DNA from 2 places in the Paenibacillus sp. SEL1 genome. Region 2 is predicted to be linked to the other one. Evidence: riboswitches for the same ligand, from Rfam matches in the RefSeq annotation. Region 2 holds a riboswitch; the other holds the start of a gene.
What was found. Region 2 has a riboswitch for S-adenosylmethionine ahead of ACYCSE_RS04200 (methionine ABC transporter ATP-binding protein). Riboswitches for the same ligand answer to the same signal wherever they lie in the genome.
Positions count from the first base shown of each region.

Region 1: another riboswitch for S-adenosylmethionine. It lies ahead of metA (homoserine O-acetyltransferase MetA); the one in region 2 lies ahead of ACYCSE_RS04200 (methionine ABC transporter ATP-binding protein).

Region 1 covers NZ_CM137723.1:3,604,974-3,620,314, reverse strand. Annotated here, with positions in the region: gene ACYCSE_RS16560 (PLP-dependent transferase) at 1-430, opposite strand, end outside; gene metA (homoserine O-acetyltransferase MetA) at 557-1,474, opposite strand; SAM riboswitch class I at 1,593-1,718, opposite strand; gene corA (magnesium/cobalt transporter CorA) at 2,271-3,206, shown strand; gene ACYCSE_RS16545 (HRDC domain-containing protein) at 3,368-4,375, opposite strand; gene ACYCSE_RS16540 (ROK family protein) at 4,541-5,419, opposite strand; gene ACYCSE_RS16535 (5'-3' exonuclease) at 5,642-6,538, opposite strand; gene ACYCSE_RS16530 (arsenate reductase family protein) at 6,611-6,976, opposite strand; gene ACYCSE_RS16525 (RluA family pseudouridine synthase) at 7,020-7,979, opposite strand; gene ACYCSE_RS16520 (cob(I)yrinic acid a,c-diamide adenosyltransferase) at 8,001-8,564, opposite strand; gene ACYCSE_RS16515 (type 2 periplasmic-binding domain-containing protein) at 8,583-9,152, opposite strand; gene ACYCSE_RS16510 (aspartyl-phosphate phosphatase Spo0E family protein) at 9,254-9,460, opposite strand; gene ACYCSE_RS16505 (aminotransferase class I/II-fold pyridoxal phosphate-dependent enzyme) at 9,575-10,786, opposite strand; gene ACYCSE_RS16500 (Lrp/AsnC family transcriptional regulator) at 10,799-11,299, opposite strand; gene ACYCSE_RS16495 (spore coat protein) at 11,443-11,829, opposite strand; gene ACYCSE_RS16490 (hypothetical protein) at 11,861-12,097, opposite strand; gene ACYCSE_RS16485 (NAD(P)/FAD-dependent oxidoreductase) at 12,211-13,449, shown strand; gene ACYCSE_RS16480 (MFS transporter) at 13,521-14,774, opposite strand; gene ACYCSE_RS16475 (hypothetical protein) at 14,891-15,341, opposite strand, start outside.
Region 2 covers NZ_CM137723.1:902,656-917,996, forward strand. Annotated here, with positions in the region: gene ACYCSE_RS04190 (MetQ/NlpA family ABC transporter substrate-binding protein) at 1-276, opposite strand, end outside; gene ACYCSE_RS04195 (methionine ABC transporter permease) at 351-1,019, opposite strand; gene ACYCSE_RS04200 (methionine ABC transporter ATP-binding protein) at 1,016-2,038, opposite strand; SAM riboswitch class I at 2,171-2,310, opposite strand; gene ACYCSE_RS04205 (Cthe_2314 family HEPN domain-containing protein) at 2,436-3,161, opposite strand; gene ACYCSE_RS04210 (UbiD family decarboxylase) at 3,213-4,979, opposite strand; gene ACYCSE_RS04215 (COX15/CtaA family protein) at 5,109-5,978, opposite strand; gene ACYCSE_RS04220 (thioredoxin family protein) at 6,254-6,598, opposite strand; gene ACYCSE_RS04225 (DUF2515 family protein) at 6,835-8,124, shown strand; gene ACYCSE_RS04230 (putative polysaccharide biosynthesis protein) at 8,141-9,775, opposite strand; gene ACYCSE_RS04235 (DUF456 domain-containing protein) at 9,914-10,393, opposite strand; gene ACYCSE_RS04240 (Cof-type HAD-IIB family hydrolase) at 10,445-11,194, opposite strand; gene ACYCSE_RS04245 (peptidoglycan D,D-transpeptidase FtsI family protein) at 11,277-13,355, opposite strand; gene ACYCSE_RS04250 (peptidoglycan D,D-transpeptidase FtsI family protein) at 13,535-15,341, opposite strand, start outside.

The DNA of each region.
Region 1 (15,341 bases), 2.7 Mb from region 2:
ATACAGCTTTGGTGTTCGGTCGACATGACTGTTCGAGTGCTTCAAGATCGTTCGTATCCACATAACTGGCTGTTATACCAAATTTAGATAATATGCGCTCCAGCAAACGATATGTCCCGCCATACAGATCCAGCGATACTATGAGATGATCTCCCTGTCCAAACAAAGCAAATACCGTTTGCAGCGCCGCCATACCTGAGCTACATGCAAAGCCTGCATCACCAGATTCAAGTGCAGCAGAAGCCTCTTCCAGTACCTTTCGCGTGGGATTGATCGTCCGAATATAATCAAATCCTGTGCTTTGACCCAGACGGGGATGGCGGAACGCCGTAGATTGGTAAATCGGGTAATTAACAGCCCCGGTTACTGGCTCCTCTACTGAACCGATTTGTGCCAATCTGCTTTCGATTTTCCACTGTTTCTCACTCATATGAATCCTCCTGTTAACTTCCATAGTGGGTGCTATAACCAATCCTGCAAAAATGGATGTCAAAGACTATACTGCTGCGCTACTGCAAGGTGGTACTGTACAAGGGTAAACTACAAGCCCCTTTTTTTAAATCTGGGGCCCGATATCGTAAGGTGTCTCTTGGTATACATAATAGTTCAGCCAATTCGAGAATAATAAATTGGCATGCGCCCGCCAGATTGAGGGCGGTGTGCGCTCAGGATCATCATTAGGAAAATAATTTTTGGGAACTTCAATATCCATTCCTTTGGCCACATCGCGGTCGTATTCCCATTTCAATGAAAGCGGGTCATATTCAGAATGCCCAGTTACAAAAATTTGTTTACCGTCAAGCGTGGCTACGAGGTACACTCCAGCTTCCTCGGATTCGGATAAAACTTCTAATTCGGCGATATGATCAATATCTTCCCGCCGAACCTCCGTATGTCTGGAGTGAGGGGCATAAAACAGTTCATCAAAGCCGCGTAGCAATTTTACTTTAGGTTTAATCACGGTGTGTGGAAATACGCCAAAGCATTTGTAGTCGAGCCCGTATTTCGGGACATTGAAATGATGGTATAAACCTGCCTGTGAGGCCCAACAAATGTGCATGGTCGAAGTTACATTCGTTTTCGTCCATTCAAAAATTTGCCGGATCTCCTCCCAGTAGTTCACATCCTCAAACTCAAGCTGTTCAACCGGAGCTCCTGTAATGACCATGCCGTCAAAACGACTGTTCTTGATCTCGTCAAACGTTTTATAGAACATATTCAAATATTCTTGCGATGTATTTTTGGATACATGAGACTTCATGTGCACCAGCGTGACGTCCACTTGCAGCGGCGTATTGCCGACCAGGCGCAATAGTTGGGTTTCCGTTGTTTCCTTCGTAGGCATCAAATTCAAAATGGCGATGCGCAACGGACGAATGTCCTGATGATAAGCCAGGCTTTCATCCATTACGAAAATATTTTCGCCCTCCAGCACTTCCTTGGCAGGTAGTGTATCTGGAATTTTAATCGGCATGTAAACTCACTCCTTGTTCGGTAAGTTTTGCGAAAATCGTCCTGCTGAGATGCCGGGCATATAATAAAAAGACCTTTCTCTGGTTAGAGAAAGGTCATATTTGTATCCATATGCGCCTCTCTCATCTGTCAGGGCAACGCTCTTTGTACAAAGCGCGCGTCCTGCAAGAATTAGCACCGTGCGATTAAAATCGCCGGTTGCCGGGTATCATCGGGCTAGTCCCTCCACCTGCTCTTGATAAGATTTCGCTATATTCATTTTGGGTTCACAAAGTTCTTGTTGTTCACTTTAATGCATCGGCTGGGCTTCGTCAAGATGGGACTTTTAAATTTGTGCCCTGCAATCACATTTTGTCTACCTTTTCCATAGGTTAAATCATATCCCTCCTTTCGCTGAAGCTCTTGCCACTACTGTCGATTTAGCCCATGATTTTGCGCTTGAAAGGCCGTAGGCCGAGCGTTATACTATACAAGTGCTATTAGGCAAAAATATGGAGCAGTAGTGCAGACTTTGAGTGTTTCCTGCGATACTGTGGCAATCAAAAAAAGAACATTTGAGAGGTGAATCCGGAATGGAAGGCGACCCGAGTCCGAATAGGCGGCGATCCCTGAACAACAGCATAGGAATGACTTCAGCTTGCCGAAAGACGGGACGCCAGGCTCTGCATGCTCCAAAAGCCTCCGGCTTTTGATGAGAATGCACGCTTACCCGCACCGGCTAACTGGCTAACTGAGTTCATTCCTTATGCTTAAGGTAAACGTATTTCCGTTACGACGGAGCATAAGGAGTGACATATATGAAAATCCGTTTGGTCAACAACGGGGTTTTTACCCCTGTCGAAGAAATTGAAATGGCGCTTACTGCACCGACAGAAGGTTTTTATTGGATTGATGCTGATGTCGATGATTTGGCAGTGCTCCAACCTTTATTTTCCATGCATGATCTTGCAGTAGAAGACTGTTTGAGTGAAGAAGAACAGCGTCCGAAGATCGAAATTTATGAAAGCCATTATTTTATCGTTGTAAATAGCATTCGTTTTGATGATGAAGAAATATTTTTGCGAGCTTTGAACATCTTTCTCGGCCGCCATTTTATCATTACGGTGACCAAGCAGAAAATCAATGAGCTTCGTACCCTCAAGCCTATGCTGTGGGAGCAAGAAGTCAGCCAGCCTGACCGCTTTATGTATCTGTTGGTCGACTTGATTGTTGACAACTATTTTCTGGTTGGTGACCGGATTGAGGTCCGCATTGAAAAGCTGGAAGAAGATATTCTAATGCATACGAAAAAGTCGCATTTGAACGAAATCATCGGCTTACGCAGTGAGATTCTGTGGCTGAAAAAGGTGCTGGGTCCGCAAAAGGAAGTCATCAATACCCTGAACAAACGGGATTTGCGACTCATCGACGATCAATTGCAAAAATATTTCAGCGACATTTATGAAAATGCTGTGAAAATTTCGGAGACTTTTGAAACTTACCGCGATTTGATGGGTAACCTTCGAGAAGCTTATCAATCCAGTATCGCCAATCGTGCCAATGAAATTATGCGTGTATTTACGGCAATAACGACCGTATTTATGCCATTGACGGTCATTACCGGAATATATGGGATGAACTTCGATAATATGCCTGAACTTCATACACGTTATGGCTATTTTGTCGTCATTGGTATTATGGTGGCACTAGGTGTCAGTATGTTCTGTATTTTCCGCAAGAAAGACTGGGTTTAAAAAGAAAAGGGGAAAAAGTACGGAGTTGGATACCTATTTCGATTTTCAAGCTTGATCATAAAAAGCAGCAGCCGTGTCCTATGAGGAACTGGCTGCTGCTTTTTAGTATGTTGGACCCTGAATGTACTTTAATACTTTAGCTTTATCCAATCAGTTCTATATTATCCAACATGTCGGTCGGGTACCTGCTGATGGCGAAACCGTATACGGATCAGACGCAGACGCTCATAAATTTGATCCAATCCTGTTTCTGTCGCCTTTTCTTCCCCATACACTTTCAGCATGACAGGCTTGAGCAGCGTATCCCCCAACTCTTCATAAGCAGACCAGATGGCTGCCTGCTCCTCCTCAGATACATTCACCAATTCCTTGCCGATCAGCTTCTCCATATCAATACCATCCCTGTCCAAATGCTCCACAGCTTCAATCATTTCTCTACGATGCAAACCTGTCTTCATCCCGATATGCTCCAGTGAAAGACCGTCCGAAATGCCTTCGATAATCGTTCTAGTTAGGCTGAACTTATTCAGCTCCTGCCTGTATTGGTTCTCTTTTTGCTTGTATAGCCATGACAAAAAAACTTCTTCTTCCAGCGTCTCTGTTACCCAGTTCAACGGAAATGGCGTGGTCCGGTCATTTTGTGTCGTAATAGCCAATAGCTCCGTCCCATATTGCGACACCTTACCCTGACCCATACCAGGCAGCTCCAACAATTCTTCTTCGGTATGGGGAAGATAGACGCTAATGAGTCGAAGCAGCCGATTCGTAGCGATAAAATAAGGCGCTTTTCGTTCCGTTGCTGCTTTTTGCCGTCTCCACATCGTCAACTGCTCATACACTTCATCACGTGGAAACAAATCACTGTAGCAATACAGCTTTTGCAGCGTTTGTCCTCGTCCTGATGATCCTTCTTGCTCATGAAATACGCCATGGATTAAGGGCCTGTAGCCCTCAGCCATTTTGAGCGCCAGCTCATGACGGTATACATGCAGTAATTCCTGCCACAAGCTGCCCTCATACCAAAGGTCGTCTATACTTTCATCCGGGACATGTTGTGTGCTCCAGCCTGCACTCCATCCCCCTTCATGTTGCCCAATCCATACCTGAGCAAAGTCCTCATAGCCCTGTTCATTCCGTTTGGACAAGCGATTTAAAAATACAAACTCCATGATTTCTTCCTCCCTCATATCGTTGAAAGACAGTCCCGCACAACACAAAAACGCAAAAAAAGCACCTATCCTGCGTATTCGCAAGAAAGGTGCTTCCCTTTTTGAGCCGTACTATGCTGTTGCCTATATAATAACCGTACCTTGGAGTGCCGTCAACCATAAATTCTAATGATTCAGCTTTTCCTTTGCCAATGCCAGAGCACCGCACAATCCAGCATTGTCACCCAATCCCGGAGATACGATATATTGCTCAATATCTGTCGTCAGACTCGAATGCTGTACGTATCCGTTCAAAAGTTCTTGAAGCTTGGTACGAATGAGCGGGAACAGTTGGTCCTGCTTCATTACTCCCCCGCCCATAATAATTTTTTGCGGTGACAGGATTAATACATAGCTCATTAAAGCCTGTGCCAAATAGTACGCTTCCATTTCCCAGGCTGCGTGATCGATAGAAAGTTCATGTCCTTTAACCTTCCATCTTTTTTCGAGCGCAGGACCTGCTGCCAGTCCCTCCAAACAATCTCCGTGATAAGGACATGTCCCCTCGTAAGTATCTTCTGGGTGACGACGTACCAGAATATGCCCCATTTCCGGGTGGGATAATCCATGTATCAGCTTTCCACCAACCAAAGCACCCGCCCCGATGCCTGTACCTATCGTAATATACAGACAGTTGTCCAATCCCTTGGCGGCACCCCAAATAGACTCACCAAGTGCTGCTCCATTCACATCCGTGTCAAACCCCATAGGCACATCAAAATGCTGTTTCAGTTTGCCAATTAGATTGTAATTTCCCCAATGTGGCTTTGGCGTTGTTGTAATATAGCCATATGTATCACTGCCTTCGATAGGATCAATCGGCCCGAACGAGCCTACGCCCAACGCTTCAATGCCCTTGCCTTCAAAAAATGCGATGACATTCTCCATTGTTTCTGCTGGGGTGGTTGTTGGAAAGCTTGCTCGTTCCAGTACCTCCCCATGTTCGTTGCCAATTCCACATACAAATTTGGTACCGCCTGCCTCAATTGCTCCCAATACTGTCATAGTTGCTGTTGTCCCCTTTCAATAATCCGGTTCTCTATCCACTATATTCACCTGAAATGTGCCCGAGGTCAATCCCCTTATCGCAATTGTATATAATCCTTCACATGACTATACAACTCCCTTGACATAACGGTATAAAAATAAGGACACTAACGCACCTAGCGTCAGCATCCCTATAAACTTACTTCACTTAAATTGTCCGTATCAAGCCTAACAGCTTCATTATGATCCGGTTGCGACACCCATCAATGTACACAAGCTTTTCATTTCAAGCTGCTCAAACTTGTCTACAATTTGCACGTGATCCAGCGTCAGCAGACAGCTATCCAAAGCACATGCTACAGGTACACCGCAGTGAATTTCAGCAAGCTTGCGTGAAAGATGCAGCATATCCAAATCACTCTCAATTTTTTTACGGACCGAGGGTGTTAATTGATCCAAATTCTCCAGAATGCCTTCAATAGAGTCATATTCCTGCACCAGCTTGAGTGCCGTTTTCTCACCAATACCTCGTACTCCTGGATAATTATCGCTTGCATCCCCCATCAGGCCTTTAAGGTCCACCACTTGGCGTGGCTTAAGCCCTTTTTCAGTCAGCAGAGTCTCCGGGGTGTATACCATATAATTGCCGTGCCCTTTTTTCATAATAATGACCCGTGTCCGATCATCCACTAATTGAAGTAAATCATGATCTCCCGAGAGAATCATTACATCCATGTCCTCATTTTGCGAATAATGGCGTGCAAGCGTACCGATACAATCATCGGCTTCAAAACCTTCCGCTCCAATGTTGGGAATGCCGAGGCTGTCCGTCACTTCCCGAATCAATGTAAATTGGGGAATCAAATCATCTGGTGCGTCGGCTCGGTTTCCCTTATACGCAGCAAAATGTTCCCCACGAAATGTCGTTCCGCCCATATCCCAGCAGCAAATGACGTGTGTAGGATTAAATGTTTGGACTGCATCCCAAAAATATCGAATAAAACCATATATGGCGTTCGTTGGCACTCCAGCTTTTGTACGACGGATATAACCGTTTGCGGCGGTTGCATAATAAGCGCGAAATAGCAGGGCCATGCCGTCAACCAGCATTACGGATTGTTCATTGCGTTGTGTCACAGATTGTATTGCTCCCATTCATCATAATATTTAACCCCCACAGTATAACATATCGTGGGGGTAAATTGGGCGTTATTGAGCTCCCCATGTGCCCTCAAATGTTTCCTCTTTGAATCCTACCGTTACTTTGTTACCGTCGGTTACAATCGGGCGTTTGATTAATCTTCCATTCGAGGATAAAAGCGAAATTTGCTCTTCACGGCTCATGTCTCCAAGCTTATCTTTCAGCTTTAACTCTTTGTACACCTCACCGCTTGTATTGAAAAACTTTTTCAGCTCCAGCCCGCTTTTGCGAATCAAGTCCTCCAATTCCTCCGGGCCGGGCGGTTGTTCAAAAATAGGAATAAGTTCCGTCTCATGTTCCTTGTTTTGCAGCCATTTCACTGCATTACGACAGGTACTGCATTTAGAATACTGATATACTTTCAGTTGGCTCAACGCTAGATTAACCTCCATTTGATTTTCATCGCTTATTTATATTTTATTCTGAAAGATATTGCGCTCTTAATAGCTCCTGCATTTCAGCCATATCGTCAGGTAGAGGAGCAAAGAACGTCAGCCGCTCCCCGGTAACAGGATGCTCCAAGGATAGCTCTGAGGCATGCAGAGCCTGTCGAGGCATCTTGGCATCAAGCTGATCATATCGCTCACGTTGCGCAGCATCATCAGGTGTAATCCGATACATTTTATCTCCGATCAACGGACAACCGATATAAGTCATATGCACTCGAATTTGGTGCGTACGCCCGGATTCCAACTTTAGCCCAATGCGACTTCCCCCGTTCCACACTTCCTCCAGCTTATACAGCGTAAGGGCAGGATAACCATCCGGGGTCACCATACGTAAATGCGGATCATCCGGGTTGCGGTCAATCGGTCCGTCTACCTTTCCTTCCTGCAGCTCAGGCCGTCCATGCACCAGAGCTGTATAGCGCTTATCCACCGTTCCCGCAATCATTTGCTCAGAAATATGCTGGTGTACATACGGATTTTTGGCTACTACCAGCACACCCGTCGTCTCCTGATCAAGACGATGAACAGGACGAAACCGGAACAGTTCTCCCTTGGCCTGCCAATAATGCACAACCCCATTAGCCAGCGTTCCTGTGTAATGACCGTGAGTCGGATGGACAATCATGCCCGCCGCCTTGTTCACCACTAACAGATGTTCATCCTCAAACAATATCTCAAAAGGAATGGGTTCAGGTAAAATATCATCAGAACGCTCGCGCTCCATGCGAATTTCTACTCGATCCCCGGACTTCACCTTTACGCTGATGTACACACGTGTCCCGTTTAGCATAATACCTTGCTCGGTCAGCTTGAGTTTGGATATTAACTTTCGAGAAATGTTCATACGTTTTTGTAAAATAGTCTTCAACAGCATGCCCTCCTCCTCAGGAGGGATCGTATATACGATAGGTTCATAATACAAGCTCATCACAAATTCCCGGTTGCCTCCTTATTTGCGGAACACTTTTTTGCTGCGCACATATTCGACATCGGGCACGCCTTGACGGACATTCGCCGTGCGAGCGACGGCAAAGAAATAATCAGAAAGGCGGTTCAAATACCGACGTACCGCCGGATTAATGTCCGTATGTTTACCTAGTGTAACAGCACGGCGTTCCGCGCGTCGGCAAACTGTACGGCAAACATGAAGCGTTGAGGATAATGTGCTACCACCCGGTATAATAAAACGCTCCACCTTCGGATTTTCCTCCTGACATGCATCAATCCAGCCTTCCAGACGCTCTGCCAGCTCATCTTTCACCTTATATTTGCTTTCACTAATTTTAACAAACGCCAAATCCGAACCACAATCAAACAGCTCCTGCTGTATTTCTTCCAATTGAGTCCGAATATCCGTAAACTCTTCCCCTTCGGCAAAGCTGATCGCTTGTCCTACAAAGCTGTTCAGCTCGTCAATTGTACCGTATGCCTCCACACGATCATCATCTTTGGACACTCGACCGCCGATCACAGAAGTTTGCCCTTCATCACCTGTTCTAGTATATATGCCCATTTCATTCCATCCCCTTTATCATTCCGTAAGTGCTTTCAGCACCTTGATGGCTTCTTCCTTATTGCTTGTACGAGGCGGCACGGTAGCAAATAATGTTTTGGAGTTATATTTTACCTCCTTAAACATCTTCATCTGCTCCACCGGAATTCCGAACAAATGAGTTTCCTTGCTTACATCTGATCCTTCTTCCTCCTGCCCCTTCTTCTTAAATACGCCGCCCTCGAACACGCCCCGAGCGTACGTCTTCTTGTCAAAAGCATCATCTAACGGCAGATTCGAGCCATTCTGTCCATACAGCTTCATGTCCTCTTCCGGCAAAAGAAACAGATCATGCTCCCCGGCCGCATATTCTACAACCAGCTTCTGCTGGTTATACAGCGGACTGACCGAAATCTCAATAGTCGGAGCCTGTTCGCCCAGCTTATCCTTAAGCTTTTGTGCCAGCTCCTCACGGATGACTGAAGCATCCCCTTTATCCATAATAAAAATGGAGAAGCTGTCCTTGTCCCGTCCCCCACATCCAGCCAATAATACAAGTGCAAGCATTCCGATGATCCATGGCGATAGCCTTTTTAGCCCTGCTCTCATATGTACGCCCCCTCTTCCATGCCATTAATATATCATAAGTTGTGAACGCAAAAAAAGAAGGCCCGACGGCCTTCTTCTTACATTTGGCTGACTTCATACGGTTAAACCTTGCATTCCGTACCATACAGCTTCATATATTCATTGATTTTCAAATCGAGCTTGCAACTGATCTGGATAACAAGATCAGAGGTGAAGGACTGCTCTTCCTGAAACGTCCGCATCATCTCATTGCGCAGGAACAAAATTTCATCTTCTAGGGAAATGTCGTATCCTATTGAACTAGATGAATTATATCCAACATATGACATGAGCATTCCTCCTACAATTGAAAAATTGAACTTCCTGCTTCCGATTTCAAATTATAGCATAGAAATTTAGAAATAAAAGACTATTTTTTATAAATTACCCATAAAAAAATAATTTTAACCTTCTTTTCTTACTTTTTCTACAAAATGACCAATCCGATCCAGTGCCTCCGTCAGCTGAGCAACAGAAGTTGCGTATGAGCAACGAAGATAGCCTTCGCCTCCCAAACCGAACACATTACCCGGTACAGCCGCAACTTTAGCCTCTGCCAAAAGACGCTGTGCAAATTCATCTGAGCTGAGTCCCGTGCTTTGAATACTAGGGAAAACGTAAAAAGCCCCTCTTGGCTCATGGCACTCCAGGCCGATTTCCCGGAACCCTTCAACCATCAGACGGCGACGCTGATTATAGGCTTCTACCATACGATCTTTCTCACCCAAACCATTCCGCAAGCCTTCCAGTGCCGCAACTTGCCCCATAGAAGGCGCACACATTACGGTGTACTGATGGATTTTGAGCATAGCGGCAATCAGATCTGGATGCCCGCATGTATATCCAATACGCCAGCCTGTCATGGCGAAGGCTTTGGAAAAACCACTGACGAGAATCGTACGATCCATCATACCAGGCATAGCGGCAAAACTGACATGCTTCTCTCCATAATTCAATTCAGCATAAATTTCATCAGAAATGACGATCAAATCATGCTTTTCCACGACTTCGGCAATCGGAAGCCAATCTTCATAAGTCATCGTAGCTCCAGTTGGATTGCTCGGATAGCATAAAATCAACACCTTGGATTTAGGTGTAATTTTTGCCTCCAACGCCTCAGCTGTCAGCTTGAATTCATCCTTAGCAAATGTTTCAATACCTACTGGAATTCCGCCTCCAATCGAAGTGATTGGAGAATATGAAATGTAGCACGGCTCGGGCACGAGAATTTCGTCGCCAGGTACAATTAACGCACGCAAAGCAAGATCAATCGCCTCGCTTCCCCCGACGGTTACGATAATCTCATTTTTGGGATCATAACGGACTTCAAATTGCTCATTCAGATAATCACTAATCGCTTCACGCAGTTCTGGCGTTCCCGCATTAGACGTGTAGCTGGTAAAACCTCGCTCCAATGAATAGACACAGGCTTCCCGCATATGCCAAGGGGTTGTAAAATCCGGTTCGCCTACACCAAGGGTAATAATATCCTTGTTGCCACCCACCAAGTCAAAAAACTTACGAATACCCGAAGATGGGATTTCGCGCACCAACGGGGACAAATAGGAACTCATGGCTTTGTTGCTGTCGGTAAATGCTTCTGTTTTGAGATTCATCATGATCTTCCTTTACGGCGAAATCATCAGACGATTATCTTCCTGATGGTCTTCAAAGATAATTCCGTCCTGCTTGTATTTTTTAAGCGTAAAATTAGTCTTGGTAGACAAGACCGAATCAATAGGCGACAGTTTTTCCGACACAAAATTAGCAACCTCACGGAGATTGCGGCCTTCAACCTCTACCAGCAAATCGTATGCTCCGGACATGAGATAGACCGATTTAACTTGCGGATACAAATAAATCCGTTCTGCAATCCCTTCAAAGCCTCTTCCACGCTCAGGTGTAATCTGTACTTCGATCAAAGCGGTAACCTTTTCGTCGTCGACTTTGTCCCAATTGACTACAGCGGCGTATTTGACGATCACATGTTGGTCTTCGAGTTCTTTAATTGAGGTGCGAACATCCTGCTCGTCAACCCCCAGCATAGTAGCTAATAGAGTCGGTGTTCTTCTTGCATCTTCTTTTAACAATTCCAGCACTTTTAATTTCAATTCATTCAGTTCTGTCATTCTACATAAGGCCTCCATCGAAAGAGATTACTATACATCATACAATACGCACTTTAAACCTGCAAAGAAAAACCGTCCACTCCGGTAAACCCGGCAGATGGACGGCTGTTATGGGAATCTGCTTCAAAAACGAAAAATCCCGTTTACATATAATAAGGGTTGTTTTGATGAGTAGACTGGCCTTGCTGGTGCATAGATTGGCCATATACTCCCGCGGATGCCGACTTTTGCTGAATGAACTGTTGGCATTCTTGTTGGGTCTTGCGAGCTTCTTGAATCTGTTTGTCCAAATCGATGCGCAGTGCTTTAGTCGGAGTGGAATACATATTGTTTTGGCTCATCAGATGATACAAATCACCTTGCAGACGCAATGTATCATTCGTAAGGTCGGTGAACATCTGACGCACAGACGGGCAATTGGATTCTGTCGTCGCCGTTGTGTACTCGCGCACCGTACGTTTCATATCAGCAAGAATGGTATAGAGCAAATCTTCTTCGGGCATAAATGACATATTGTTTTGTGAATACATTCTGTCAAACCTCCTTTATTGTAAATCCAAATTACTGCTGCGGTTGCATTGGGGCAAGCTGCTGATGCTGTTGAAGAGCATTAGAAAGCAGATTCAAGTGGTGCTCATGAGTTCTTGCCAGTTGCAAACAGGCTTGTTGGATGACTGGGTGCTGAATAGAAGCCGCTGTCGCCGCACTTTGTTTGAGTAGTAGTTCTTCATTGGAAATGGAGTCCACGATGTACTCCAGCTCTTTACCTGACAAGGGTTGCATGTTCGTAGATTGCATAATCTCTGTGCCTCCTTGAATGTTTTGTTGCACGCTGGTTATCTTGTCCGTTTGGCGAAATACTATGTACACCTAAGAAATACTACATATTACCTTATGAGGAGTGCATTTATATGGAATTGATAAGCGGGAATACATATTGGCCCAGTACCTTGGAGAAAATGTTGGATTTCCCGCCTTTGGCAGAGGATTTAAATTGTGATGTATTGATCATCGGTGGCGGCATGGGTGGATCCATCTGCTCCCGACTGTTGGGAGAACGACAGGTAGACGCCGTGGTTATTGACAAACGCAAGCTAGTACATGGAAGTTCTTCGGCCAATAACGGACTGCTGCAATATAGCAATGATAAGACGTTAACTTCCTTCATCAATACGTTTGGTGAAATAAACGGTGTACTGTTTTACCGTATGTGTAAAGATGCTCTGGATCAGTTGGAAAAACTGTCTACCACGCTGGAAATTGATCCGTCTTTTTCACGCCGAAGTAGCCTGTACTATGCAAGTACATCGGAGGATGTGCAGACACTTCAGGAAGAGTACAAACAGCTAACCCGGTTTGGATTTCCCGTCGAATACTGGGATGATCAACAGATTGCTGCCCGATTTCCTTTCCGAAAACCAGCAGCCTTATATACACGCGAAGATGCCGAGGTTAATCCATTTTTGTTCGCCCAAGGACTGCTGCGATCTGCCAGCCGTCTTGGTGTTCGCTTATATGAGCATACGGAAGCCAAGCATTTTGAATTTAACGAAAATGAAGTTGTTTGTCATACCAGCGGTGGGATTATCCGAGCGAAAAAAGTTATTTTTGCAACAGGTTATGAAACACAAGAGATTAAAACAGACCGCGGAGCCGTTCTGGAAAGCTCATATGCTATCGCCACCAATCCAATCGGAGATACTCCCTTGTGGCATGAACAGTGTCTCATCTGGGAAACTGCTCGTCCTTATCTATACATGCGGTCCACACCGGAAGGACGCATTATTATTGGTGGTTTAGACGAACCTGTACTGGACGCCAATCAACGTGAAATCAGGCTGCTGCACCAACAGCAAAAGCTGCTACAAACATTACAGGAATTTTTTCCGGGTATATCATTTCAGATCGACTTTGCATGGGCTGCTGTATTCGGCTCCTCTCATGACGGCTTGCCGTATATTGGTCCACATCCGCGTTTTCCCAACTGCTACTTTTTAGAGGGTTACGGGGGAAATGGAGCAGTCACGAGTATGATGGCCGCGCAACTTTTGGCTGATGAACTGACAGGCACACACCGACCTGAAATGGAGCTTTATTCTCTGACCCGTACTACCAAGCCCTCGCCCGAAACAACGGAACCGATGGTTTAACATATGGAATACAAAAAGAACCTCCTTCCCCTATAAGTGGGTCTGGAGGTCTTTTTTAAATGTATTTTAAACTATTCGGTTTGCTTGTGCCAGCGTTGTGCGTGGGAATGAGACTTGCTCTGCTTTGTCTTTTGTTCCATTTTCAGCACACTTCGCATAAAAAACCATCCGAGCACTGGCATCAATGCCAGTCCAATCAACAACCAGATCATCGCCGTGGGAGCCTTGCTGATACTTAGGACACCCAAGAAAATGAGTGTTCCGGTCAATCGGCCTACCATTAAGCATAGTTCGCGCAGTACAACCAGTTCCACTCTCTGATTGGCATCTCCTTTACTCGTACCCATTAAATCAAAGCTGGCAGAAATCATGGGAATTAAATACAAGGGCATAAATAAAGCGGTGCCGATCCCCATAATCAGTAGTGTACTATACTCCATACGCCACAATAACGGTAAAAGCGCGATCACCAACAATACGGCACCCAACAGCATACCCGCCGAACGATAGTGTGGCTTGAGCCATTTTCCGACAGCCCAAAAGCTGAAAAATGAAACCGCCGATGTAATAAGTGAAAACTGCGCCAGCTTCCATTCCTGTTGAGTAGCTACATACACGAGCAGCGTAATCAGGAAGGCAAATACCCCTTCACGGATGCCCTGGGCAACAAGTGATAACGACAATGGACGCCACATACTCCCTTTTTGTGACAATCGCTGCTTGGGCTCCTTCCAATTGTAATTTCCTGTCGGCTTACGCTTGCGAAGAAAGAAACTAAGCACCACTCCTACGACATAAAAGGCCAAGGAAATACTGAATATCACGCGGTAACCTGCGTCATCCTCCATACGGGCAATAATCCAACCGGACAGCCAAGGTCCCACTATACCGGAAAACGAGCCTAGCAGACCCACCCATCCGTTAAAATGATCACGACTTGCCTGATCCGTGACTTCGAAAAAAATCACATTAAACGCCAGCCAGAATAAACCTAATGCTGCACCCAGCAACATCCCGAGCGGCCATATGTAGTTCACAGCCTGCGGTCCCGTATATAACACGATCAGATAAAATAGGCCGGATAATGCGGTCCCCACGCGCAGGGCATTCATTTTATTATGTTCCTTGACCCACTTTCCAGCCACCCAGACCATAATTCCCAGGGCAATTTGTTGACTGACATTAAACCAGCCGATCATCGCATAATCCTGCCTGCTTTTCCACAAATACACGTTAAGAAATGTGCCTGACAATGCTGCTGCAAACACAAACAATCCATTCAAGCTTAATAGCAGAATGGATTGTCCGTTCAGGTTTGATTTCAATGCAGTTCCCCCTAACCGAAAAATCACCAATCAGCTTATTTCAAGCCAGCTTGTTCAAAGATTTCTTCGATTTAAGATGCCCGTATTGAGCTTGGGCCTATCCGGGGGATTGCTATTTAATTGTTGGAAATACCGCTGAGCTTCTCCAGCATCCGCAGTCGGTCATTCTCTGATAGTGTCTGCTGGACATGGAAGCAGCTAGGACACACATAAACATTCAAGACGAACGGCAAATCCAGAACAGGCTTACCAAGCGCTGGGGACATCGACGGTTCAAAACCTTCTCTGGTTACGGTTTGCGAACCCGCATGCAGCATGTACTCTCCACATTGAGAACATTCAAGAACCTCATCTTGTCTGTCGAGTATTTGTTCAGCACCTTGTTCATAAGCCATCAGATCCGCACCGCTTTCTTCGAATTTTTGCAAAGTATGCAGTACAGGCAACTTATGAAGCTCATTATCCTGCAACAACGGTGCATCAACCGGTTTTTCAACTACGATTTCATCCTCTGCCTCATATAAAATATCCTGCTCCTCATCATCACCGAGCTGAATACTCAATGTC
Region 2 (15,341 bases):
CAGCTGCTTGTCAAACAATTGAACGTTCGGCTGTACATAGTCGTTAAACTGAACGACTTGGAGACGAACCCCTTCTTTTTCCAACTGAGGCTTGATTGCTTCCAAAATTTCCGCATGTGGCACAGGAGAAGCTCCAACTTTCAGCTCCACTTCACGTGGTGATCCGCCTGTATTTTCGTTCGCATTGTTTGTATCCGATGTTGTGCTCTTTGTACCGCAAGCAGCCAGCACCGCAATTAATGTCAAGCTTAATACAGCCAATACCCATTTCTTCATGTTATTACCCCTCCAATAATTTGTAATATTCAGGAGCAGACGTCCTGATCAATAAGGATATCTATATGTTTTCCCTATTTTCGAGTATAATGCCGCACGAGGCGATCTCCCGCCATTTGCAGCAATTGTACCAATACAACCATCAGCACGACCGCAACGATCATGACAGCCGTTTCATAACGATAATAGCCGTAGTTGATAGCCAGTGTACCTAGTCCACCGCCCCCGATCATCCCGGACATTGCCGTGTAGGATACGAGTGTAACGACGGTAATGGTTAATGCAGCGAGCAGACCCGGAAGTGCCTCACGTAACAGCACCCGCCGGATAATTTGTCCTGTCGAGGCACCCATCGCTTGTGCGGCTTCTATGACGCCCTTGTCCACTTCACGCAGAGACGTTTCGACAAGACGTGCGAAGAATGGAGCAGCCCCGATAACCAAAGGTGGGATGGTTCCCAACACCCCGGTCGAGGTACCTACCAGCGATCGTGTAAAAGGAATAAGTGCAACGATCAAAATGATAAAGGGTACGGAACGTAAAATGTTAACGATGAATGATAATACAATGTATATCACCTTCATCAAAGTTAACGAGGAGCGACTCGCCAGAAACAATAATATGCCGAGCGGCAAACCAATAACGAGGGTGAACAATGCCGATGCCCCAAGCATCTGAAGGGTTTCCAGCGTAGAATTCCCTAGCTCTTCCCAACTCACTTGTGAAAAATCAAGTTCGCTCATTGTCCAATCACCTCCACATCAAGTCCTTGCCCAGACACTTCGCGCAGCGTATGCTCTATATCCTCATGATTTCCTTCAAAACGAACGATTAGCTGTCCATAGGGTACATTTTTAATCGTAGATATGGTTCCCTGCAAGATCGCAAAATCAACACCAGTACTTCGAGCCGTACGCGACAGAATCGCATCATATGTTTTACTGCCCAAGAAGGAGATACGCACCACCTGCGCTGACTCGCCGCCACCTGCTGCCGCAATCGCTGCTTGTAACTCTTCGGGATGTTCTGACTCCCGTTGGATAAAGTCCTTGGTTACCTGGTGCTGCGGCTTCAAAAACACTTCCGCCACCGGACCTTGCTCCACGATGTCGCCCTGATGAATGACGCCAACTTTATCACAGATGCTTTGAATGACATGCATTTCATGTGTAATCAGTACGATGGTTAAATTAAAGCGCTGATTAATATCCAGCAGCAATTTCAGGATAGACCCCGTCGTCTGCGGATCAAGCGCTGAAGTCGCTTCGTCACACAGCAATACATGAGGATCACTAGCCAGCGCCCGTGCAATTCCTACCCGTTGCTTCTGTCCACCTGAGAGCTGTGACGGATATTTTCCACTGTGTTCTTCGAGACCCACCAATTCCAGCAGTTCACGAACCTTCTTGTCCAGCTTCTGCTTGGGCGTGTTTACCAGCCGCAATGGAAATGCAATATTGTCATACACCGTCGCCGAGGACAACAAATTAAAATGCTGAAAAATCATTCCGATTTTTCGGCGCTGCATTTGTAATTGGGATTGACTCACAGTGGTGAGGTTTACCCCGTCTACCCATACTTCACCTGAAGTAGGGCGTTCCAATAAATTAATACAGCGGATCAATGTACTTTTCCCCGCCCCGGAGTGACCAATCACTCCGAATATTTCTCCACGCTTTATAGAAAGATTCAACCCAGACAGCGCATTAACGCGTCGGTTGCCTTTGCCATAATGCTTGGTTAACTGCTTAAGCTCTATCAACGTGCTGCGACCCCCTTCACTTCTTCCTTACCCTTTTAACCAGTTGTCATCTCTCAGGATTGTATAAAATCGCTATTTATACAAAAAAGAGCCCCTTTCACAGAATGAAAAGGGCCCCACCTTGCGAACCTTTTCTCATCTGCCAAAATCGCTATAACTCTAGCGGTTTTGTAGGAATTAGCACCATCATGTTCCCTCCCAGTGTATTACACCGGGAAAGAACGGGTTGCCGGGCTTCATCGGGCCAGTCCCTCCACCTCTCTGGATAAGAAAAATATGTTAAACTCCAGCTTTAGCTGTCCGTTAAGTTTATATAAAAAAATATAATTCAAGCATTTTTCTGAAACTAGGTTTCAGTATAGATAGTTTACATAGCTTTGTCAAAGGATATTTTCTATCATATTTTTGGGCGTACTGCCCGGTTCTCCCATTGTTTCGCAGTATAAGTAAAGGCGTTTGACAGCGACCGACACACCATTTCCAAGCCCTGCTGCAAATCTTCCAAATGGTGATCGAGGTCCTCCAGTTGGATTTTTCCATACAAAGCACGGTGTCGTTGCCAGAGATCATCCTGCATTTCCGTATTCATATAGTGTATCTCCGTATTCCGACGCTTACGCAGCCGATTGATGGCATCGTTGTATGTGTCCTTGATATCAATTAAATTATCGGTCAATACAGGATGCATTTTGAGATACTTGAGCTGCCGCAACACGGTAAAATACGAATAATGAGCCTTATACTGCCCTGTTTTTAAATCACACAGATCATTTAGCCAGTTGCCCAGCTTATCTAAAATGGAGAATACCCTCACAAACCCATCTTTATAAAAGAAAACATATAATGCATAGTCGGATTTTTCATCCTCGCTCATATCATCAGCATATCCGGCTTTCACTTTCATACGGAAAAAGGCGGCAGCATGATGGCTCTGCTCCAGTTCATCCAGAGATGACATTAGACCGCGTGTCAAAATATCCGCCTTCCGAAAATCGTGGGTCGGATCTCCACCAGCCTGAATTTGCCGCTCCAGCAGGTTCAACATATCTGACATGCTATTCATGGCATCCAGCAAGATTCCCTTGTTCACACGTGGCGGCTCACCCAGTAGCTTGCGTATCATGCTTACGCCTCCTTATAAATGTAAAATCCGGCTGTAGGTTTCATTAGGGCGTCAAGCGAAATAACTCGTCCATCGTTGATCTACAAGCTTAACAATATCCTCACGCGGTAACACCTCATCCGGATACCCCGGCTTCATACGCGCATCCACTACAATCGGCAGCTTATAGTTCAGATGATGCAAACGCACTTCGCTGTCCGCGTACATATCCGTAGCCGGGTTAAAGCGTGTGAACACTGTCCACAGGAACGAGGCTTGAGAGCGAACAACTTCTTTGGCATCGTCCACAATGAAGACGAGCGGCCACTCTTGCTCACTCGCTGCTAGTCGCTCCAAAACACGTGCCGCCAGCTCAGGCTCCTGCTCAAAGGACGCACCCGATACGACGAGGCATCCTCCGCAATAGGGCTTAATTTCACGAATTCCCGGCAGATCGCCTCCCTCATAAGCACGAGGCAATTCACGTACAGGCTCACCTATCCCCATCAGGATCGCCTTACTACCATGATTCAGCTTGCGGCCTGTGTAATCGAGTGTATCGTGTGACGTGTGATTGAAAATAAATAAATCCGTTGCTGGATTAAATCGCTCCAGAATGGTTTCCAGCAGCAGGTTAAAGTCAGATAAATCAATTACTCGATCCGTCAGCATCAGGAACTTGGTCAAGGATAATTGACCTTGACCCAAAATAGTAAAACCGGATACAAGCGCTTCACGGGAGTAGCTTTCACGTACGACTGCCGCTGCCAGCGCATGTACGCCCGTTTCCGCATATGCCCACAGGGACTTGACGGAAGGCATCACAAGCGGATATGCAGGCGACAGCAGACGTTGCAAAAACTCACCGAGATAGTAGTCTTCTTGCCGAGGCTTACCTACAATGGTTGCCGGATAAATGGCATCCTTGCGGTGATGCATATGTTTGACATGAAATACAGGGAAATCATGCTGTAATGAATAATATCCAAAATGATCACCAAACGGGCCTTCCGGACGGCGTTCATGAGGCGGCACATAACCGCTGATTGCAAATTCTGCTTCTGCTGGAATCCGGTGACCTCCAAGCGGATCTTCTGTCATGGGCAGCTTGCCTCCCATAATAAGCGAAGCCAGCAGCAGCTCAGGCAAGTTTTCCGGTGCTGGAGCAATGGCAGACGCAATCAGGGCAGGCGGGCCACCAATGATAATCGTCGTAGGCAATGGCTCATTACGCAGCTCCGCTTCATGATAATGGAAACCGCCGCCTTTATGAATTTGCCAGTGAATGCCCGTCGTCTGATCATCATAAATCTGAATGCGGTACATCCCCAGATTATGATCCTTAGACTGACCTGGCTTCTCGGTATACACAAGTGGAAGCGTAATAAACGGCCCCCCGTCCTCGTGCCAACTGGTCACTTTAGGCAGTGGCGCTAACGGAGCCTCTGTACGGCGAACTCCCAATACAGGGGCCTCGCTGTGAGATACTGTTTTTAGCCCTACTTTTAGCATGTCCTTAATCAGGCCACGTTCATTCCACAATGCTTTGGGTGTAGGTGGAAACAATGTTTTGGTGGCTCCGACAATCGCATCCATCAGTTGCTCAGGTCGCGGGCCAAAAGCCATATCCACACGGCGATTTGTGCCAAACAGATTACTGGCTACAGGAAACGGGGTTCCTTTTACATTCGTGAACAGCAGTGCCGGCCCTTCTTCCTCAATGACTCTTCGATGAATCTCAGCCAGCTCCAAGTAAGGATCGACAGGTGCCTCTATAATTTTAAGATGATTTTCTTTACGCAGCGCTTCAATAAATTGGCGCAAATTCTGGTAGATCAACTGGACGACTCCTCCTAAGCAAATCAAGCCCTCGAGAAACTCGTGGGCCTGGTTTGTTTCTTATATGCTATTATACGTGTTTAAACGCCTCTTGGGCAAAAATCCGCTTCACTATGATCTATGAAATGCTTAGGTACGTTGTGCTTGGGTCGGAACAAGCTTGCGGTCCGGTGACAATTGCCATACACGATAGCTCAGATAAGCCAAAACGGAGAACAACGATGCAATCACCAGCATATGTCCCAGCACGATAAACATGTAGATTTCAGGTCTGTTGACGTACAACAAGATAATTCCAATCACCACTTGAAGCAAAATTAACAAGACCGACACGACACCCAATATACGGATATCTCGGTGATTCGGGTGATAACGGTATGAGTAGTGACCCACAGCCAAGATAATGACGAACAGCAGACCGGCTGAAATCTGATGAAGCAGCAGTGGAGATATGAAGCCCCCAATATTTACAACCTTCTGGATGACCGAGTGACTAAGCAACGCCCCTGAATAGACAGCAATATAGGTATAGATCGTCGATAGCCATATAAAGTTGCGATAGCCCCGACTGACACGCCCAGGAATCAGACGCGGAGTGTGGCGTGAGTCCGCGTGCTCCTGCCAGGCCCCCAGCGTCATCATAGTTGCACTGGCAAAGGCGATAAGCGCAAAGCCAAAATGCAGTCCCATGACAGCAGCCGATTGGGAGAAAATGACAGCCAACGCCCCCATGGCACCTTGTATGATGACAAACAAGAGCGTGAGCAGCGAGAATAGCTGTAAATCCTTCCGATGCTTCATAAACAGCAAAAAGCCAACAAATGAGGCGATAGAAAGAATCCCGGCCATGGCACTAACGGAACGATGAGAGAACTCAATAAGGGATGCGATCGTATGTGCCGGAACCAGCTTGCCATTGCAAAGCGGGAATTCCCGGCCACAGCCAAGACCTGAATCCGTCCGTGTCACGACACCTCCACCGAAGGTAGCCAAAAACATGACAATACATGTTACGAGTGCCAGCCATTTTAATATTCTAATTTTGTTATTCAAATTCACCCGTATCCTTCCAAATATAATATTTATTCACTTTATATGTTGTGAAATGATCACTTAAAGTAATTATAACTGATATATCGTTCCTTGACATACGAGCTTTGTTGACAAAATGTGAACGTGTCCGTGAGAAAGCCGCCCCCTTAGAAGGAAGCGGCTTTCTGAATGTCTTGATGTTTAAAATTCACTTTGTAACCTTCATGCATGTACAGCATTCATTATTTTGCCAAGCTCGCATGGACTTCAACAGCCCGATCCAAAAATTGCTCAATCTCCTCGCGGGATTTGCGCAGTCTGTTCACCAGACGTACCAGTTCTCTGCCTTCACTGTAAGCGATAAAGCTAGGAATACCCAATACATTCTGCTCTTGACTGACGCTTTCGGCCTGTTCTACATCAATCTCAATTAATGTAAGCTTATCTGCATATTGTTGTTCCACATCAGGCATGAACGGATCAATGAAATGACAATCCCCACACCAGTCCGCCTTAAATACAGCCACCGTTACGCCGGGAGTAGATATTGCCTTATTAAAGTCTTCATGAGAGACGATTTTTTGCATGGATGATTCCTCCTTAAATTCTTTTTATGCTGAAAAGATTGCACTTTCTATTGTAACGCCAAGTGAAGCTTTTGCACACTCCCCCATTCTGCTCACATGCCGATTGGAAGCCCTCTCATTGAGGCATACTAAAGATATACTTAAGAATCCACATAAGCGACGACATCCTAACAGCATACCCAACATACTTGGCAGGATACGGGGATGCTTGCAATTGGAAAGGAGGTTATTTAGTCATGTCTCTTACCGAATGGCTCCATACAGCATCTCGACAGCTTCAAGGAGGGCTAAAGCTACTGGGTTCCGTTCCCCGTGTTGCAGAGGAAGCTTGGGAGGGCAAACGGGCGGCTTGGACCGAATCCCGCAAATTACGCTACCCCTTGCGTCAACTAGCGTGGGATTATCATACAGCACAGGCCGCTATGAATGAAGCTGAAGCGTTAATGCTGGTGAACGGACCCGCTACGCGTCCCTCTTCTCTGAATATGCCCTTATGCGAAACAGACTGTGAGCTGCTGGAGCGGATCAAAAATGATACAGCACAGGAGAATCGCAGCAACGTCACCCGCACGGCCGCTTACCTTGAATGCTATCGTGGCTACCCGGAGTTACACTGGGCATTACTGGCCCACCTGGTTTCTCGTAATGGCGGCTATAATATGACCGATCTGAAAGGGGGACTGATTGGCAACCTGTTTGGCGAACAGGAAAAGGAATGGCTGTATCGGCTACTGGAGCGCTGTAATGCCCTTATTTTTCAAGATGCTTACCCGCAGTTACAACTTTACATGCACAGCCGTCATTTGGGTCGGAGTTGCTTTCATTTGTTGCCTTATTTTCACGTTTCGCCATTCATGAAGCCCTTTTGGGAACGTTTTTGGGCTTGGCGGGATAGCTCTCTGTTGACTGTGGCGCTCATCATTAATGAACAAAACTATATTGAAGGACGTGTGGTAAAAGATCCGTATTTTCAAAAATTTGTGACACACAAGCCGGGCTTTTATTTGCATGACTGGCTCCAGCTTAATCAGGTTATATTTCCACTTGGGCTGAACGGTGGACTTGCTGGACTAGTGATGGAGCGTTTCGGCCATTTGGACGAGCGGATCGGCTTTGGCAAAAGTCTCTATGCTATGCTCTTCGGCCATCAGCAGGTGCTGGACCAGGTATCAGCATTCGCTAACAGTGTGCCCCATACGGGTTCACGCAGCGACTATTGGCCCGGATTGTTCACCCCGAATGAACAAAAAGCGCTGCACTCTCCAGATGAAAGTGCAACGCTTTTAGCACATGAATGGCTACCGCCAGGACAACGTCTGTACAGCCCGGAGCTGAACGCCGTCTGGTCCGATACAGCTTATGATCCAATCCCCCGTTATGACTGGTTTCAGGACGGCTCCACACTTGGGCATCTCAGCGAACCAAGGCGACCGCTGTTATTTGCCATGCGCCATGAGCATCGCCACGGCATCCAAAAAACAGCAATGGCCCACGTTGCCCATAACAGCTTGCAACCTTTCCACTGATAGACTGGAGGACTCTTTAGCCTTGTTGTCCTGTGGACTCACGCTGTAGACGCATTAACGGACGCAGTACCTTTTGCAACATACGTGGGTAGTTGCCCAGCTCGTCCCTGCGCAATACGCGCAGTACAACCAGCAACAGCAAGTAGCATACCAGTACAGCTGCCCCTGCAATGCAGCACGCGATCAAGAAGGCCACACGCGCAGGCATCAGATGCACCAGTAGAATACAGGCTTCATTTACACCGTATCCAATAGCTCCCGAGACGACGACTGCGGTTAAGAACCCTGCCCAGCGACGGCCCATGATGGAAAAGGAGACGATCCCTTTAAGCACACGCAAATTCAGCAACGTGATCACGAGGAAACATAATCCGGTTGCGGCAATGATCCCGTAAATTCCAAGCCAACCAGCCAGCAGCCAGCTCGCTGCAAACTTGACGACGATACCGACCATGACATTAACCATTGAAATACGCGGCTTGCCCATACCGATCAGTATTGAATTAGAAGTCATCATCGTAATCTGAAATATCGTTCCGAGTGTCAGAACAGCGATGATACCACTGCCTCCAAGCGAGCTAAACAGTAAACCATTAATAGAATAGGCGGTTACACATAAAGCTAGCACAATTGGCATTCCAGTCAAAATAGAGATACGCAAGGCCAGCGTCATCTGATTTTGTAAATGCTGCTCATCCTTACGAGCAAATGCCGCTGAAATGATCGGAATGAGCGATTGGCTGAGCGCAATGGCCAAAATCGGCGGAATTCCCGCCACACTCTGTGCCCGAGAGCCTAGATAACCCAACTGAGTAGTCGCCTGATCCAATCCCACTTGACCAGATAGCAGTCTCACCACAATCGACGTATCAATAAAGTTGACCGCCGGTACCGTCAGAGACGATAATACAATGGGAATGGAAAGCTTGAAAATATCTTTGTAAATGCGCATCATCGGTAGCGCGGAGCTTTCCTCTTGGAATTGATCTTGACGATCCTGTCGATCCTGGCGACGCAATTTCACCGTGTAGTACAACATGACCGCTAGAGCGCCAAGGCTTCCCATGACACCTCCAAAGGAGGCCCCGGCCGCAACCTCGCGATCTCCATAACCCAGCTTCAAAATAACAAAAGCGAGTACAATAGCAGTCGCTACCCGTGCAACCTGCTCCACAATTTGTGAAATACCGCCTGCGGTCATATTACCGCGCCCTTGGAAGTATCCACGCATCATGGCAATGGCAGGGAACAGCAGTAATGCTGGTGCCAAAGCCTGAATGGCCAAAGCGGATTGCGGAACCCCTGCTACATGCTCGGCAAAGTAAGGTGCTCCAAAATACAGTAGCGCTGTAATGATAATGCCTGCCGCGGCCGCGAATATCAAAGCCGCTCGATACACACGTCGTGCTTCCGAAGGCCGATCCAGTGCATAACGTTCTGAAACCATTTTGCTCAATGTGCTTGGAATACCGGCCGTAGCCACCGTAAGCAGCATCAAATAAGCGTTGTTCGCAATGGTAAACGAGGCGTTCCCGACGGAACCAAGCAGATGCTCCAATGGAACACGCTGTACCAGACCAAGCACTCTGGCCACCAAGGCGGCAGCGGCTAAAATAAGCGTACCTTTAAGGAATGTTTCTTTATTGGACAAAATGCGTTCCCTTCTTTCTTGCTGTTCACACGCATGCAAAAGCCCCGCACAAACAATCATGGCCTGAGCCATCACCGGTGCGGAGCCGCATGTCGATTCTGTCTCTGCAAATCATAATAAACGAAAACGAATCTCGGGTCATAACACCCAAATCAAGAATACAATAATCATGGCAAGCTGCAAAATCACTTTCATCACGGTGCTGGTAAAAAGGCCTAATACAGAGCCAAAGCCCACTTTAATAGCTCGGTCCAGCGGGGCTTTGCCAATTAGCTCACCCAGCACAGCGCCGATAAATGGCCCCAAAATCAGACCAAATGCCGGAATAACGAAGGGACCAATAATAATCCCGACAGTGCTGAGGATCGCCGACAGACGCGAGCCGCCAAATCGCTTGACTCCCCAGGCATTCACAGCATAATCTGCAACAAAAAGGGCAACAACGATTAGTGTTTGTATAATCCAAAACAATGCATTGTATGGAGCAAACGAGAAAAACCAGCCGTAAACAAAAAATGCAAAATAGATGGCGAGCGCCCCCGGCAATACGGGATATACCGCCCCAGCCATGCCCACAATGAACAGCACAATGACAACAATCCAGCCTACAACGTCCATGGGCCTCCTCCTTCTCGTTCATTCATCCTGCTTGCTGCATCATTCGTTTCATTACACAAGCACATAATCACGGATCACTTCTACAATGCCGTCGTCATTGTTCGAAGCCACGACCACATCAGCGGCTTCTTTAACCGTATCCTGAGCATTCCCCATTGCTACGCCCAGTCCAACCGCTTGAATCACAGCCAGGTCATTCAGACTGTCGCCAACGGCAACCACCTGCTCCAAGGTAATGCCAAGCAGGTCGCACACTTCAGCGATTCCACTGGCTTTGGATATACCAGCCGGGTTAATTTCCAAATTTGTCATCGAAGAATTGGAAATTTCAAGTCCACCCATGTCCTGAAGCTTAAGCAAAATTTGATGGCGAATTTCGTCATTTTCCGTATTATAACCGAATTTGAGCCACTCCTGTGTGTCCAATGTATCCGGCCAACGATCCCTGTTATATAATTCCTCTGTTGAGTACGCCCAGAACCAGGAGTCTGTTTCTACAGCAATCTGGTGCATCTTGCGAACGAGCTCCTTATCAAGTAAATAACGTCGCCACAACTCGTGGGGTGATTTCCACACCTCACTGCCGTTTACGGTTACCATTGGCGTCTCCAGGCCGAGTTGCTGACCGTAGGGCAGAGCATGCATGGCTGCACGTCCGGTGGACAAGCATACATGAATCCCTTCCTGAATCGCCTTGTTAATCCAGTTAATCGTTTCCAAGGAAATTTCATGATTATCATTCAGTAAGGTTCCATCCATGTCGAGCGCAAGCAGTTTGTATTTATATTGGTTTTCTCCCATAGTCTCTCTTCCTCCTGTATGTCCCTTATGTCCAACGACATTTTACCATGAAAAAGAGAAGCCCACAAAAAAATTCAAGTCCTCACTTTGCTGCCAGAGGCTTTTTAGGAGTACCATCTAGCCCATATACTTCGTCATACGCATCAAATATTTTACGCGCAACCGGTCCAGCGCTCGTCGCACCAAAGCCCCCTTCAGGAATGATGACCGCTACCGCCAGCTTCGGATTTTGACGTGGAGCAAAAGCGATGAACACCCCATTATCTTTAACCGTACGCCCCACCACCTGCTGAGAAGTTCCCGTTTTGCGGGCATAATCATAAGGAAATCCGTTAAAGGCTTTAACATCCGTAGCCATACCCCGAATCACTGTATTCCAGTACGTATCTGAAAAGGCGACCTCATTCAGCACCTGCGGCTTAAACTCACGTACGAGATTCCCCTGATCATCTACAATTTTGCTGACCAAATGAGGCTGCATGCGCTTGCCCTTTGTTGCCAGCACAGTCGTATACTGGGCCAGTTGCATGGCCGTATACTTTCCCTGCTGACCAAAGGATGCCTGTACCAATCGTGTCAGCGCACTTTCATGCTTGCTCGTATACTCAAGTCTCCCCGCCCACTCGCCCGGCAGATCTACTTCTGTCGGTACGCCTAATCCAAATGCCTTCATATACTTGTCCCATACGTCAATTCCCTGATGCACCCCTGCATTACTTCCGTATTTGTCATACATTGGCTTGCCGATCATATCTACCATAAACGTATTCGACGAGACCTCAATTGCCCTGCTAGGTGTCAAAGAACCATACACATGTCCGCTAGAATTCCCAACCCGGCTGGAGCGATTTTTGCCGTAGTACGCACTTCCCGTATCCTGATAAGTCTGTCCGGGAGAAAACAGGTTTTCCTTCAACCCGATCAGCACGGTTAGCGGTTTAATGGTTGAACCCAAAAGCACCGAGGATTCTGGATGTGGACCCTCTTTTCCGCTAGGCACGGATTTAATTGTTCCATTTCCCATTTTATGCTGAATTTCGTCATATACCGAAGGCGAGGTACTTCCACTTTTCCATACATTAGAGTCATAATCCGGCATACTGGCCATTGCCACGATATTTCCGGTCTCTACCTCCATCGCTACAGCGAAGCCAGTGGTAGCGTCTTGATGAAGCTTCCCCGATACGGCATGAGTATGAAGCCAGCGAAGCTGATCCATAATGGCCTGTTCGGTTTTCTGCTGAATTTCCTTGTTGAGGGTGGAATATAAATGATGTCCTTTTTCAGGAGGAGTAATGGATTCAATGCCCTCCGGCATGCTGCGAGGATTGACCTCTACCGTTTTATATCCGTTTTTTCCTCTCAACTCGTCCTGGTATTGCAGCTCCAGGCCATCATATCCAACCGTTTCACTTTCCAGGTAAACCTGTTCTGGTCTTAGAACCTCCGAATTAGCTTGGTACAGCTCTTTATATTTGGTTCGGTTCGCACGGGCTCCTTTGAACTTGTACATATATCCAATCGTTTGTACCGCCACCCGATCCGGGTCATAATGGCGTACACTTTCTTCTACAACCTCTACACCAGGAAACTCTGTCCGATGCTCCAGAAAATAAGCGATTTCCTCCCGACTCAGGTCGGATTTGACCAAACGTGGGGTAAATCCCCTATATTGATTATAGTCCGGGTCCAGTCTCTTTTTTATTTCCTCTGCATTAAGCTGCTCTCCTTCGGTACGACCCAGTTCGTTTAATTTGGCAGTAAGCTTGGCAGCAAATGCATTGAGCTCAGGGAGCAGCTTTTCCCCCGGCTTGCGATCTTTCTCCGTACGTTTGCTATAATCCTTAGATAAAGTTACATACAAGGACTGTACTGAAGTCGAATACGCCAGCTTAACCGTACCTGTGGAGTCATAAATCGTGCCGCGACTCGGGGCTAACGGGACATTTTTCGTATTTACAGATTGCTGCTGGCCCTTCAGCTCCTCCGATTGTACAAACTGCAATACAGCTAGTTTGGTAATGATCAGGGCAAACAGCACAAAAGCACTAAAAAACAGTAGGTTGGTTCGTAAAACCGTCTGTTTTTTTCGTGACTCTTTATCCTCTTCATGATTTTTCTTTTTGAATGAAAACTTTTTATCCAAACTTCTTCTGTCCATATTAGCTGGTCATTACTCCTTCCAAAGGGTTTCATATTCCTGATCCTACCATATCGAAAGCAATAAACGATGAATTCCCAGATGACAATTTTGTAAGAAAACGTAGAAAAAACATAAAAAAGCTTCCCTCAGCCCAAAGGCTAAGGGAAGCTTTCATGAAATGTCATCGTATAAAAGGATTATGGCTGTTTGATTGCGTTAGAATCAGTTGCTGTTTCAACCTTTTTCTTAGGTACCCCGTCCAGACCGTACACTTCATCGTAAGCATCAAAGATTTTGCGTGCCACAGGCCCAGCACTCCAAGCTCCGAAGCCTCCTTCAGGAATGACAACGGCTACAGCCAGCTTGGGATTCTGGCGTGGTGCAAAGGCGATAAATACCCCGTTATCTTTTAGTTCTCTGCCCACACTTTGCTGCGATGTCCCCGTTTTGCGAGCAAAGTCATAAGGGAAGCCTTTAAATGCGCTGACATCTGTTGCCATCCCGCGTATGACCTCATTCCAGTATGCATCCGGGAATTTCACTTCATTTAGCACCTTCGGCTTAAACGTTTGAACTACATTACCGTTGGTATCTTTAATTTGGCTGACCAAATGTGGCTCCATCCGTTTGCCCTTGGTAGCAATCATCGTTGTGTACTGGGCAAGTTGCATAGGTGTATATTTACCTTGTTGACCAAAGGAAGCATATGCCAGTTTGGAGAGGGCTGATTCGTCTTTTTTCGTATATTCTAAAAGCCCCTTGAACTCACCGGGCAAGTCTACTCCAGTAGAAACACCTAATCCAAACTCCTTCATATAACGATCCCATACGTTAACGCCCTGGTCTTCTGTAGCATTATTTCTGTATTTATTATATAAGCGCTTGCCAACCATATCGACCATGAAAGCATTAGAGGAATGACGTATAGCGGTAGCCGGGTCCATTGAACCGTACACATGACCAGATGAGTTCCGCACCCGTGCAGAGTTGTTACGTCCGAAATAGGCTGCTCCTGTGTCTTGATAATACGTATTTGTTGTAAACAGTCCTTCTTCCAATCCAATAAGAACAGACAGCGGTTTAATAGTTGATCCGAGAAGCACGGTAGAATCTGGGTGCTGTCCAGATTGGCCTGAGCCAACATTCTTAATTGTAGCGTTTTGATACACATGTTTTATTTCTTCATATTTGTCTTTTGAAATCGTACCCGTTTGCCAATAATTCGCATCATAATCCGGCATACTAGCCATCGCCACCACATTTCCTGTATCCACTTCCATAGCCACAGCAAAGCCTGTTTTAGCATAAGGATGAGTCCTGCCAGATACAGCGTGTGTATGAAGCCATCTCAATTGATCCATAATAGCATTTTCAGTCTTCACCTGAATTTCTTTGTTAATCGTGGAATAGACATTATCCCCTTTTTGCGGAGGTGTAACAGAATCTACGCCTTCCGGCATATTCCGTGGATCAATTGGAACTGTTTTATATCCGTTTTTCCCTCGTAACTGTTCCTGATATTGAAATTCCAGTCCATCAAAGCCAACAGATTCGTTATCCATATAAATGAGACCCGGATCATTTTCAGCTGACATGGATTTTTGGATATTCTTATATTTAGTCAACGTTTCACGCGCACTTTTATAGCTTTTAATGTAGCCAACCGTTTGAACAGCTACTGTATCAGGATCGTAATGACGTACCGTTTCTTCAACGACATCTACGCCTGGAAACTCACTTTTATGCTGCATAAAATAGGCAACTTCATCTTTGTTAAGATTCGTTTTAATCAAACGCGGCGTAAAACCGCTAAATCGCTGATAGTTTCGGTCCATAGCATCCATAATTTGTTCTGCCGTCATTTTCGGCTCATCTTTATTACCATATTGAGCAAACCGATTTGCCAGCTTTTGTGTCATCTTTTCCAACTCAGGCAACAGCTTTTTATCTGGATTACGCTTTTCTTCCAGGCTGTCACTATAATTCTTGGAGAGCGTAATATAC